Regions from separate parts of the Halalkalibacter oceani genome, predicted to be linked through region 2. Evidence: riboswitches for the same ligand, from Rfam matches in the RefSeq annotation. Region 2 holds a riboswitch; each other region holds the start of a gene.
What was found. A riboswitch is a leader RNA that binds a small molecule or an ion and turns the genes downstream of it on or off. The one in region 2 is predicted to bind lysine.
Positions count from the first base shown of each region.

Region 1: it holds a riboswitch for lysine, as region 2 does, so the genes downstream of both, lysA (diaminopimelate decarboxylase) here and dapA (4-hydroxy-tetrahydrodipicolinate synthase) in region 2, are expected to answer to the same signal.
Region 3: it holds a riboswitch for lysine, as region 2 does, so the genes downstream of both, ABMB67_RS10570 (aspartate kinase) here and dapA (4-hydroxy-tetrahydrodipicolinate synthase) in region 2, are expected to answer to the same signal.

Region 1 covers NZ_JBEPKD010000005.1:149,702-151,970, forward strand. The annotation lists gene lysA (diaminopimelate decarboxylase) at 1-1,066, opposite strand, end outside; lysine riboswitch at 1,145-1,320, opposite strand; gene ABMB67_RS08555 (spore germination protein) at 1,384-2,269, opposite strand, start outside.
Region 2 covers NZ_JBEPKD010000001.1:422,388-424,656, reverse strand. The annotation lists gene kduI (5-dehydro-4-deoxy-D-glucuronate isomerase) at 1-160, shown strand, start outside; gene dapA (4-hydroxy-tetrahydrodipicolinate synthase) at 230-1,117, opposite strand; lysine riboswitch at 1,260-1,439, opposite strand; gene ABMB67_RS02110 (aspartyl-phosphate phosphatase Spo0E family protein) at 1,629-1,784, opposite strand; gene ABMB67_RS02105 (YhcN/YlaJ family sporulation lipoprotein) at 2,019-2,269, shown strand, end outside.
Region 3 covers NZ_JBEPKD010000007.1:188,560-190,828, reverse strand. The annotation lists gene ABMB67_RS10575 (YslB family protein) at 1-34, shown strand, start outside; gene ABMB67_RS10570 (aspartate kinase) at 214-1,449, opposite strand; lysine riboswitch at 1,567-1,754, opposite strand; gene uvrC (excinuclease ABC subunit UvrC) at 1,831-2,269, opposite strand, start outside.

The DNA of each region.
Region 1 (2,269 bases), on a different contig from region 2:
TTGAAAACGTATCTGTCGGCGCTTCATTGGCCCGGTTGGCAAGTATCCCTTCGTATTCCGCCTGATAGAGCGCCGGTCTGAGGTTATCGCTCATTCCGCCGTCAACCGCCAAATAGTCGCGTACATTAGGAATATGCTTCTTTGAACCGACTGAATAAAGCGTCGTACCGGCATCCCCGACAAGCGATCGGCCCGGTTCGATCCAGATTTCGGGCATATCCATCTCAATTTCCGCCGCCTGACGCTTGACTACCTCGATCATCTTCTGGACGTATTCTTCAGCAGGAAGCGGCGTATCTCCTTCAATATAGCGAATGCCGAAGCCTCCACCCAAATTTAACACCTGTGGTGTGAAATCAAACACTTCCCGCCAATGCTTAATCAGTTCAAACATTTTTTCAACCGCCATCACAAACCCGGTAGTTTCAAAGATTTGTGAGCCGATATGACTGTGAACACCGAGCAGGCGCAGATTCCCGTCAGCCTGAGCGACTTCAACAGCCTGATGCACCTGGCCGCTAATCAGATCAAAGCCAAATTTGGAATCCTCCTGTCCGGTGGAAATATAATCATGAGTATGCGCCTCAACGCCCGGGGTGATCCGCAGCAAAATACTCATCTGCACATTCCGTTCAGCGCAAATCCGGCTTAACTCGCCCAATTCATAAAAATTATCGACAACGATGCAGCCAATTTGGGCTTCGACCGCCATTTCCAGTTCCATGAGACTTTTGTTATTGCCATGAAAATGGACTCTTTCCATCGGAAAACCGGACTGGATTGCCGTATACAGCTCCCCGCCCGAAACGACATCAAGGCTCAGCCCAAGCTCATCGGCAAGCTGGAACATCGCAATACAGCTGAACGCTTTGCTCGCATAGGCGACCTGATAAGGCACCTGTTCCTCGATAAACGCCTGTTGAAAGCTGGCGGCCCGTTTCCGGATAAGAGCAACATCATAAATAAAGAGCGGCGTGCCATAATCGCGCGCTAAGGCAGTCGTGTCAACTCCGCCAATTTCAAGATGTCCCTGATCGTTAATCGTGCTCGTCCCATGTAAATACATACTCGTCCTCTCCTTCATCATCCTATAAAGAAAACAGCTAATGCGACTACACTAGCTGTTAAAAGGGTCAATTCCTAACACCAGAATAGTTCTCCACTGCACCATGCAGTGACAGTCCGCTGCTTCTTCAACAGCGACCCAGCTATGGATGAGTTGGCGCTCATTCCACGCTTCGGCAATAGACCTTTCCACTTTGCTCATCGCTGCCACCGCTCCAAAAGTGTACTGATTCCGCTTGCGCCTCTACCCCAATTGTTTTGAGGTTTATGAAATTTAGTCGCTATTACTTTACCATATCAAACAAAATAGTTCAATCTTTATTCAGACCGTTGTTTAATCGGATCCTGAGGATTGACAATACTTGGCCGGAAGCGGACCGACGGCACTGTCGCCCTGATTAAAATTTGCCAGATGGCCGGTGGATCAAATGGAAGAAACGGCCATAAATACGGCTTATTAAACGCTTTAATCATCGCCAGCAACAGAATAAACAGCGTGCCGCCGATAATAAAGCCCGGCGCTTTAAAGATCGCCACAACGATAATGAGCATAATCCTTGTCGCCCGCAGCGCAACGCCAAGCTCATAGCTCGGTGTTGCGAAAATCCCGATCGCGCCAAGGGACACATACAGAATAACTTCCGAGGTGAAATAGCCGACCTCGATTGCAATTTCCCCAATCAATAAAGCGGCGACGAGACCGAGAGCGGTGGCCAAAGGGGACGGTGTGTGAATCGCCGCCATACGCAGCAGTTCGATTCCTAGCTCAGCAATCAGAATTTGGACGACGATCGGCACGTTATTCGTCTCCTCCGGCCCGATGAAATCAAGTCCCGCCGGCAACAAACTCGGCTGAATCACGAGCAATAGCCAAAACGGCAAAATAAAAAGGGAAAAAAAGATTCCTAAAAAACGCGTCCAGCGGAGAAATGTTCCAATAAACGCTGCCTGCCGGTATTCCTCAGCGTGCTGAACATGATGAAAAAGCGTCGTTGGTGTAATAATCACACTCGGCGAGGCATCGACAATGATTAAAATATGCCCTTCCAGCAAATGTGTTGCCGCGACATCTGGACGCTCAGTGTAGCGGACAAGAGGAAAGGGGTTCATCCCCTGTTTGACAATATATTCCTCGACAATTTTGTCGGCCATCGTCAAGCCATCTAAATTAATTGCCTCAAGCTCCTTCCTGACTATCTCCACT
Region 2 (2,269 bases):
GAGGCATTTACTCGTCAAAAATGAGGAAGCAGTCATTTCGCCTCCCTGGTCGATTCATTCGGGTGTAGGCACGAACAATTATACGTTTATATGGGCGATGGCTGGTGAAAATTATACCTTTACAGACATGGATTTTGTCGAGATGAAGGATTTGCGCTAAAAGGGGTGTATCAAAAGGACTGTTTCCTTTTGATACACCCCTTCAGCTATTTGATCTGTTCACTTTCATTTAACTTACAAAGAAATTCATCGTCGGTGTGATCACGCTTTTCAGCTGCTGTTGCTGTTCTGCGGAGAGCGGCACAAGCGGTAAGCGGACAGGGCCGGCTTTAATCCCCTGCATTTCGAGGGCAGCCTTTACCGGAGTCGGGTTCGGCGCCATAAACAGCGATTTCATTACAGGGAGAAGCTGGCGATGCTGCAGGGCAGCTGCTTGAACCTGTCCTGCCTGAAAATTGCGGACCATTTGCTGCATTTCGTTACCGATAATGTGCGAGGCGACTGAAACGACGCCAATGCCGCCGATGGAAAGAATCGGCAATGTCAGGCTGTCATCTCCACTATATAGAGAGAAGCCGTCTGGCGCACCTTCAATAATCGCCGCCATTGCTTCTAAATCAGCGCTTGCTTCTTTCGTCGCCACGATGTTCGGAATCTGGGCAAGACGCAAGGTTGTTTCAACCGACATCGTCACTGCACTGCGGCCAGGGATGTTATATAACATCACCGGAAGCTTTGTAGACCGGGCGATCGTGCTGAAATGGGCAAAGATCCCTTCCTGTGAAGGCTTATTATAATAAGGAACGACAAGCATAATGCCATCTACACCGAGCTTTTCAGCTTTTTGCGTCAGCTCGATGGAAGCCTGTGTATTATTCGAACCTGTACCGGCAATAACCGGAACCTTACCGTCTGCTGCTTTTACAACCGTTTCAAACAATAAGCATTTTTCCTCTGTTGATAAAGTTGGCGATTCACCAGTTGTTCCACCAACGACCAATGCGTCTGAGCCATTTGAGATTAAATGGGCGACAAGCTCCTTTGTTGCTTCAACATCAACTTGTCCATGCTGATTAAACGGTGTCACCATTGCTGTTAGAATACGTCCGAAATTCATCCTTATTCACCCTCAATTCTAAAAAGTTTACATACGTTGTTTGGGCTACTTTGGGAGGCACAAAAAAACAACAACGAGCTCTCGACTCATTGTTGCAGGCTAGCTGTACGTCAGTACATAAACGACGCTAGACCAAATCAATGTGTGAGATAGCCCTCCATATAGCAAACGCTATATGACAGTCCTGTATTTATTCAATACAGTCCCAGCCAACGGACTATGAGCTTCCGTTAACTTCGGCAAATTCCCCTTTCGACTTGCTTCTTCAGAGCTCATACTCCTCGACAAGCTTACTTATGGCATTTGCGCCTCTACCCTCACTTCAGCGTATGAAGTAAGTTCTTACATGAATTTGTGTCTACCTTAACAGATGCTGCTAATAATTGCAATACTTTAGGGCGAATTTCAATTATTTCGTAAAAAGATTGATCAAAGCCGTTGCGCCGCTTCTGGTCAAGATGAAGGTGATTCAAAGGAAAACACAGGTTGCTCGGATCACCCATCTGTCCGATTATTTCATTAAGAAAGGCACCATTTTCGCCTGCAATTGGTTGAGCAGCTTGTCAAGCTCCTGGCTGCACTGTACGGTGACGTCGGCGGTCAATCCGTATGTTTTGGCAAGTGTCAACATTTGTTCCCTTTTCTGTTCGATTTTTAAATAATACATTGCTTCACTCCATCTTATATTTTGCAAAATGCACATTGTTTTTATCTATCACAATGCTACATTATACCCGGTTTTTGTAAATAAAAAAGCAATTCCACGAAAGTAGTCAGAAAAAATGAAAATCCCCGAAAGTTCGACACTTTTCTCTGTGGAGTGTTGCACCATTCCTGTTGAATATTGCAAGAGTGAAATAAAAAGAATGTCGTAAACTAAACAAAAAGAAGGGAGGTACCAATGAAAAAAATCATTTCGATCATCCTTATAATGGGCATTCTTTTTTGTGGAGGATGTCAAGTAGAACAAAAGTCTGTAATGGGAGCGAATTCTAATCGTGAGGAAGGATTCAGCGGCTATGGAGTAGCGCGTGTCCGTGGCTTGGAAGGCCCCTTAATGGACTTGGTCGTGCCTGATCGCGCGCCGAAAGGGTTGACGGATCCTGTACATTCCCTTCGGCATGAAGGCCAATATACGACGAATAAACGAAT
Region 3 (2,269 bases), on a different contig from region 2:
TGACCGTCACGATTCGATAGCAGCAAACAACTAGCCCTAGTTAAGGGGAGGGAAAAGAGGGTGGGGCAAAAGGGTGTTGCCTGGATGACTATACGAACAAACGGAAAGAGTGGAATCCACCGTTGCTTTTTCTCCCGCAGGAGTCTACGTATAATTCATCCGTTCGACATTCAGGTAAACACATTAGTTATGTCCCACCCCCGCACGGCTTTATTAAGCGGTAATCGCTTCTTCTTCCTCACCCAGTTGAAACGCCTGATGAAGCATCTCAACAGCGAGTACCATATCATCCTCCGAAATGACGACCGAAACCTTCATTTCAGATGTACTTACCATCTTGATGTAGATTTCATTCTGCGCTAACACATCAAACATCGAAGCAGCAACGCCGGGATTCGAAACCATTCCCGCCCCAATAATCGATACTTTCGCCAGGTCCTCTTCTACGTGCAACGAATGAAAGCCCAACTCTGCCTTAGCATTTTCTAAAATTGTCAATGTCTCTTTTAAAGAAGATTGCGTAATTGAAAAGGAAAGATCAACATGCGCCTCATCAGTCTGGTTCTGAATAATGATATCAACATTGATTCCGTTTTCGGAGAGGGCTTGGAAAACTTTCGCCAGCGTGTCGATCCTGCTTGGCAGACCGGCCATTGTAATTTTTGTTACATCATTTTCAAAGGCAATTCCACGTACAAGTAAGTTTTTTTCCATTGTGATTTCCTCCTCAATTATCGTTCCTGCTTCTTCAACCATACTGGACGCCACTAGCAAAGGCATTTGATAATTCTTGGCACATTCAACCGCACGCGGATGGAGAACGCCGGCCCCGAGATTAGCCATTTCCAGCATTTCATCATAGGAAATGGACTGGAGTTTGCGCGCTTGCGGGACATAGCGCGGATCCGTTGTAAACACCCCTGTCACATCGGTATAAATCTCACAGCGATCCGCTGAAAGCGCCGCTGCCAGCGCGACGGCTGTCGTGTCCGAACCGCCGCGGCCGAGCGTCGTGATGTCATTCTTCGAGCTTTTTCCCTGAAAGCCGGCGACGATCACCACTTTTCCTTTTTCCAGCTCCGCTTCCATTCGTTCTGTTTCAATCGAGACAATCCGCGCATTGCCGTGATTGTCCTCCGTTTCAATTCCAGCCTGCCAGCCCGTGAACGAGATCGCCTCCACACCACGTTCCGCCAAAGCGAGCGCCAGAAGCGCGATCGTAACCTGTTCCCCTGTTGAAAGCAACATATCCATTTCACGTTTACTCGGGCTTTCCGTCAGTTGTCCGGCAAGCCGGACGAGTTCATCGGTCGATTTGCCCATTGCTGAGACGACAACGACGACCTGCTGATCTTCGCCAGCTGCTTTTTCGATCCTTGAGGCGACATGGCGGATTCGTTCCACTGAACCAACCGATGTTCCTCCATATTTCTGTACAATTCGTTTCATCCTGTTCATCCTCTCCAACTCACTCCGTTCAGTGGGAACGCAAAAAAGCAACAATAAGGAAAACTCCTCACTGTTGCCTGTCATACCAGTCCGGTACCACACTGCTCCCTGTTTCTCGCGTGAGATAGTTCTCCACATATCCTTTGGGTTTGATATGTGACAGCCCTATGCTTCTTCAACATAGGTCCAGCATAGAAAAACATGAGCCTTTTCTACACTTCGGCGAATTCCCCTTTCCCAATCTCCTCATCGGTCCTCATAAACCTTAGAGTGGTACTGATGGTTTTCGCTCCTCTACCATCACTTCACTATTGAAGTGCGGCATCTATTTAATTGCTATCCATTCTAGCAAAGGTTTTCTAGGATTGCAAGCACAACCTGCTACTCCTCTTTCAGCGCCTCGAGTATCGCCTCTGCTGTCTTTTCCGGAATCGCCAGCTGCCTCAGTTCTTCAATCGATGCCTCTTTTATTTTCTTAATTGAGCCGAAATGCTTAAGCAGGCTGCGCTTTCGCTTCTCGCCGACGCCTGGAATATCGTCCAATGCCGACTGGAAAAACGTTTTTGAACGCGTCTGCCGGTGAAACGTAATCGCAAAACGATGCACTTCGTCCTGAATGCGCTGTAATAAATAAAATTCATGACTGTCCCGCTTCAACGGAACCTCCACCGGAGGATCACCGAGCAAAAGCTGAGACGTCCGATGCTTATCATCCTTTGCCAGTCCACATACTTTAATCGATAAACCGAGCTCGTCCTCAATTACTTCCTGAGCCGCGGCAATTTGTCCCTTTCCCCCGTCTATCACAATCAAGTCGGGC